2 regions of the Pediococcus sp. EKM201D genome follow, and region 1 is predicted to be linked to the other one. Evidence: a T-box and tRNA genes for the amino acid it is inferred to sense, from the RefSeq annotation. Region 1 holds a T-box; the other holds one or more tRNA genes.
The links. A T-box is a leader RNA that pairs with one kind of tRNA and senses whether it is charged. The one in region 1 lies ahead of leuS (leucine--tRNA ligase), so its partner is inferred to be a tRNA-Leu.
Positions count from the first base shown of each region.

Region 2: it encodes a tRNA-Leu, which carries the amino acid that the T-box ahead of leuS (leucine--tRNA ligase) is inferred to sense. The anticodon was not compared.

Region 1 covers NZ_JAALFK010000001.1:523,161-526,355, reverse strand. The annotation lists gene HFC68_RS02780 (MDR family MFS transporter) at 1-333, shown strand, start outside; gene HFC68_RS02775 (class I SAM-dependent methyltransferase) at 380-943, opposite strand; gene HFC68_RS02770 (phosphatase PAP2 family protein) at 936-1,568, opposite strand; T-box leader at 1,651-1,855, shown strand; gene leuS (leucine--tRNA ligase) at 1,914-3,195, shown strand, end outside.
Region 2 covers NZ_JAALFK010000003.1:269,871-273,065, reverse strand. The annotation lists gene HFC68_RS06405 (Tex family protein) at 1-917, shown strand, start outside; gene HFC68_RS06400 (SprT family protein) at 919-1,365, shown strand; tRNA gene HFC68_RS06395 (tRNA-Leu) at 1,445-1,530, shown strand; gene HFC68_RS06390 (mannose/fructose/sorbose PTS transporter subunit IIA) at 2,019-2,990, shown strand; gene HFC68_RS06385 (PTS mannose/fructose/sorbose transporter subunit IIC) at 3,018-3,195, shown strand, end outside.

The DNA.
Region 1 (3,195 bases):
CAGCAATTAGTAACTAAAGATCGGATTGGGGTAGCAACTTCCTTTAATACTTTGGCTAAGACACTGGGCCAAACCATTATGATGTCCGTTTTCGGAATCATTATGAATGGGACGATGAATGCCGGAGTTAAGGCGAACCCTAAAATTAATATGGATATGATGAACAAAGTTATCAATCCTCAAACGGCTAAAACTTTACCAGAAACGTTATTGCCAACGTTGAGAAATGTTTTATATCAAGCTTTGCATAATATCTACATTGGTTGCTTTATTTTGATTGTGGTTGCTTTAATCATTAATGCGTTTGACCGTCGCTCCAAAGATAATATTTAAAAAAATGGATTTAGAACCTAGCTGAGAGGCTAGCCTTCTAAATCCATTATTTTTTACGCTCAATACACAATAAAATGGGCGGATTATTAATCTGGTTGATGAATTCATAGCGTAAACACGAATAGTGATGTTGGTCGAGTTCAGCTACAAATGAAAGTAATTGTTGTAATTCTTCTTGACCTCCAGGATGACCGTAGTAACAAACTAGGATAATACGACCACCAATTTTTAACTGATTTAAACTTTGTTGGACTGCCGAGATAGTGGAAGTGGGATGAGTAATAATTGATTTATCTCCGCCCGGTAAATATCCTAGATTAAAGATGGCCCCAGTAATGGGTTCGGTGACATAATGGTCAATTTGATCATGACTAGCATGGATTAGTTCAACATTAGTTAAGGGTTGATGCTGGTGCTCAAATAGGGCTCGAGTTTGCTCTAAAGCTGCTTTTTGAACATCAAAACTAAAAACTCGGCCAGTGCTTTGAACCAATTCACTTAAAAATAAAGTGTCATGACCATTTCCCATAGTGGCATCGATTACCACATCGCCGGGTTGAACAATTTCAGTTAGTAATTGATGACTGTATTGCATGGCATTATCAAGCATTTTTAATTTTCCTTCCATAAAAGAGATAGGTTGTAAATTGAAGAACGATTAAACCAAGTAAGAATCCCGCCGTAACATCCGTTGGAAAATGAACGTTTAAATAAATTCGGGATAGGCCAATGCCTAGCATTAGAATTAAGTAGATTAATGCTAGTAAGTTTCGTTTTAATTGATGATGGACAACTTGGAAAGTGATAAAAATTAGGCTTCCAAATAAAACCATAGCCGCCACTGAATGACCACTAGGAAAACTATAACCACCAATACTGATTAAACGGAATTCGGGGCGTTGGCGTTGAATGATTTGTTTAATTAAATGATTAAGTCCATTTCCGAGGACAATATTACAAGCCAAGAATAAAGCGGCTTTCTTTAGGTGCTTTAGAATTAAAATTAAGCAGACTATCAAGCTGATAATTATGTAAGGAATAGAATTACCTAGCTGGGTATAGATGCTGACCACTTGATTGAATCCAGGCGTTCGGACAGATTGCACCAGACTACTGATGCTGTTGTCATAGGCGTGTACCCATCTGGGCTTAAAAATAACTAAACTTACGATTAAGATAAATAAAAGCGTAGGTAGAATATTGATTAATAAATGAGTATATTTTCTGCTGTGCATACGTTTCTCCTTTAACTTCATAATTAATTTTAGCATATTGAGTTGTAATGCAGCGTGGAGATTGGTATGATAAACCTAACTAAATATTGTCGATAAAAGAAGTAGTAGTTGGGATGGACATTTTAAGAGACCGAATGGCTAGTGGAAATTCGGAATGACTTTCAACGAACTCGTCTTTAAAATTAACAATCTTGAACCTAAGTAGAGATTGTCGTTTTCCGCGTTAAGGTATTCAAGTGTGCATTTTGCAAAACATAGGTGGTACCGCGGAACTTTTCGTCCTAAGGATTCTTTTTTAGAATCCTTAGGTTTTTTTTATCGACAAATATAATAATGGAGGAAACTATGGCTTATAATCATAAAGATATCGAACAGAAGTGGCAGCAATTCTGGAGCGACAATGAGACTTTTAAGACGGTCGAAGATGCAGACAAACCTAAATATTATGCATTAGACATGTTCCCTTATCCATCAGGTCAAGGACTCCATGTGGGCCATCCTGAAGGATATACAGCAACAGATATTATGTCACGAATGAAACGGATGCAAGGTTACAAAGTACTTCATCCAATGGGATGGGATGCTTTTGGTCTTCCAGCAGAACAATATGCGATGAAGACAGGTAACAATCCGCGTGATTTTACAGCTAAGAATATTCAAAACTTTAAGCGTCAAATCCAATCACTTGGTTTTTCTTATGACTGGTCGCGAGAAGTTAATACAACTGATCCAGCTTACTACAAGTGGACTCAATGGATTTTTGAGCAACTCTACAAGAAGGGCTTAGCTTATGAAAAAGAAACGCTGGTAAACTGGGCTCCTGATTTAATGGGTGGAACGGTAGTTGCTAACGAAGAAGTTGTGGATGGTAAGACAGAACGTGGTGGGTTCCCCGTTTATCGTAAACCAATGAAACAATGGATTCTTAAAATTACAGCTTACGCCGACCGTTTGATTGACGATTTGGACCTGGTAGATTGGCCCGATAGTATTAAAGAAATGCAAAAAAACTGGATTGGTCGTTCAGTGGGGGCTAGCGTCTTCTTTAATGTTGAAGATAGCGAAAAACAAATTGAAGTATTTACAACGCGTCCAGATACATTATTTGGCGCAACATACTTGGTAATTTCACCAGAACATGACCTCGTTGACCAAATTACAACTCCAGAAAGTAAAGCTGCCGTTGAAGAATACAAGAAAGCTGTTGCAACTAAATCAGATCTTGAACGGACGGATTTGAATAAAGACAAGACGGGAGTCTTCACGGGAGCATACGCGGTTAACCCTGTTAATGGTAAGAAAATTCCAGTTTGGATTAGTGATTACGTATTGGCTTCATACGGAACTGGAGCAGTGATGGCTGTTCCTGCTCATGATGGCCGTGACTACGAATTTGCTAAGAAATTCAAGATAGATATGGTGCCAGTTTATGAAGGTGGCAATCTTGAAGATGGAGTATTGGACAGCGAAGGCGGGCTAATTAACTCTGGATTCCTAGATGGGATGGATAAGCAGACGGCTATTGATACCATGATTAGCTGGTTGGAAGAACATGGAGTTGGTCATAAGAAGGTTAACTATCGTCTTCGTGACTGGGTCTTCTCTCGTCAACGCTACTGGGGTGAAC
Region 2 (3,195 bases), on a different contig from region 1:
TTTATTCTGCTAGTAACGAAGCCCGAGAGGCATTTCCAGATCTTCAAGTTGAAGAAAGAAGTGCGATTAGTATTGGACGACGCTTACAAGATCCTTTAGCAGAATTGATTAAGATCGATCCTCAAGCAGTTGGAGTCGGTCAATATCAACATGATGTTGCGCAAAAAGATTTACATGAACAACTTGATAACGTCGTTGAAACGGCCGTTAACCAAGTTGGAGTTAATTTAAATACTGCTAGCCCAGAGTTGCTAACCCATATTTCGGGGTTAACTAAAACAACCGCTAAAAATATTGTTAATTTTCGAGAGGAAAATGGAAGCTATCATTCTCGCAAACAATTAAAAAAAGTCCCTCGCTTAGGACCTAAAGCCTATGAACAAGCAATTGGTTTTTTGAGAATTGTTGATGGAGATGATATTTTGGATAATACCGGAATCCATCCTGAAAGTTATGCAGTTGTTAAACAATTAGTGCAGTTATTGGGACTAAAATTGCAAGACATTGGTAAAGCGGAAGTTAACGAAAAACTACAGGGAGTGCAGGTTAAAGCAGTCGCTGAACAGCTTAACGTTGGCTGGGAAACTTTAGCTGATATTATCGCCGAATTACAGAAACCGGGACGTGATTTGCGAGATGAAATGCCGGCGCCATTACTTCGATCAGATGTTCTAACGCTAGAGGACCTTAAACCAGGGATGGAACTTCAAGGGACAGTACGAAATGTAATTGATTTCGGAGCATTTGTAGATATTGGGGTTAAACAGGACGGTTTAGTCCACATCTCAAAACTAAAGAAAGGTTTTGTAAAGCAACCCAGCGATGTGGTTGCGGTCGGGGATATTGTTAAAGTTTGGGTTGAAAGTGTAGACGTTGAACGCCACCGAATTCAATTAACAATGATTCCTAAGGATTAAAATGACAGATTTAGAATTGCAACAATTAACTCAACGCATTGCTCAAGAGTCCTTTGGCAAAAGTTTTCCGTATAAGGTGGTCTTTAATCAACGTTTAAAAACCACTGGTGGTCGCTATCATCTAAATGATCATCATATTGATATTAATCCGTTGATGCTGGAAGAATTCGATGAAGCGACCTTGATCGGGGTTATTAAACATGAACTAGTGCATTATTTTGTGCATATGTTAAACGAGAAACCAGATCATCGAAACCCACATTTTCAGCAGTTGTTACGAGCGGTGGGAGGATTAAGGTATGCTCCAACCACCTCTAAGCGTCGGCGAACTCCTCCCAAGTTACTATATCAATGCCAAGGTTGTGGATTACAATACCCCCGACAAAGGCGGATTAATACACGCAAGTATGTGTGTAGCAAGTGTCGCGGACGACTCAAATTATTATAAATTAGATTTTTTAAAATAAAACGTAAAAAAAGTCTTGCTAGCAGTAGGTAGATTTGATACTATTATCTAGTAAGCTTTTGCGGCCATGGCGGAACTGGCAGACGCGCAGGATTAAGGATCCTGTCCGAATTTACTCGGGTGGAGGTTCGAACCCTCTTGGCCGCATCAATAAAAAAGGACTCCTAGAAATAGGAGTCCTTTTTGTGTTTCTAAGAACTGTTTCAATATTGACACACTTTTTAATACACAATTAGTGTATTAGTATCGATGTGTATTAATAAGAATGCTGATTCTACGGTATTTAATCATTAGTGTATTTTGGCACGGTATTTGCTTATATATAGGTGAATGCAAAATATGTTGAATTATCAATGTGTTTCGCACATCGAAGCGGGTTTAACCACTTTGATGGATGGATGTTTATCTGAGGAGAAGCCATTTTAAATTAAAACTTAAACTTTGAAAAACACGATGGGATTAATCAGTCCCATCTTTTATCCTAGATAATTGAAAGCGTTTTTTGAAAATTTTAATTTAAGTTGGTTTCCAAACGAATAAACGTTCAATTTAGATTTAAGTTACAGGTTTTAGAACTTATTTTATTTATTTTTTGATTAAGCTGTAACAATATAATATGGGAGGTATACAGACAGATGGTTGGAATTATCATTGCTAGTCACGGCGAATTTGCTAAAGGTATTTTGCAATCAGGTTCAATGATCTTCGGTGAACAAGAAGACGTTAAAGCTGTTACATTAATGCCAAGTGAAGGCCCTGACGATATCAGAGCAAAACTTCAAGAAGCAGTTGCTTCTTTTAGTAACCAAGACGAAGTATTATTCTTAGTCGACCTATGGGGAGGCACTCCATTTAATCAAGTTAACAACTTGTTTGAAGAACACAAGGACAAATGGGCAATCGTTGCCGGTTTGAACTTGCCAATGCTAATCGAAGCTTATGCTTCACGTTTATCAATGGAATCAGCACAAGAAATTGCTGCTCATATCATTGAAACTGCTAAAGAAGGGGTTAAGGTTCGTCCCGAAGCTCTTCAACCAGAAGAAGCTCCAAAGGCAGCAGAAAGCGCACAAGTTGCTTCTGGTCGTCCAGGACACTTCGATTATGTCTTAGCTCGTATCGATACTCGTTTACTTCATGGACAAGTTGCTACAGCTTGGACAAAGACGACTAAACCAGATCGAATCATCGTTGTTTCTGATAACGTTGCTAAAGATGAACTTCGTTCTTCAATGATCAAGCAAGCTGCTCCATCAGGAGTTAAGGCTCATATCGTTCCTATTGATCAAATGATTAAACTTGCTAAGGATGATCAACATTTTGGTGGAACCCGTGCCATGCTATTATTTGAAACACCACAAGATGCTTTGAGAGCAATCGAAGGTGGCGTTCCACTTAAGTCATTAAACGTTGGTTCAATGGCACATTCACCTGGTAAAGTTCAACCTAATAAGGTATTGGCTTTTGACCAAAATGATATTGATACTTACAAGAAGTTGGAAGACATGAACGTTGAACTTGATGTTCGTAAAGTTCCAACCGATTCAAAAGACAATATGGATGCAATTATGAAGAAAGCTCAAGATGAGCTTAACGCAAAAAAATAATTTAATTATAACGGAGGATTAATAATCATGGCATTGAATGCAATTCAAATGATTTTAGTCGTTATCGTAGCGTTTTTAGCTGGTGTGGAAGGTATCTTGGATCAATTCCATTTCCATCAACCAGTAATCGCATGTACTTTAATCGGCTTAGTAACTGGTAACTTAGTACCTTGCCTTATCTTAGGTGGTTCACTTCAAATGATCG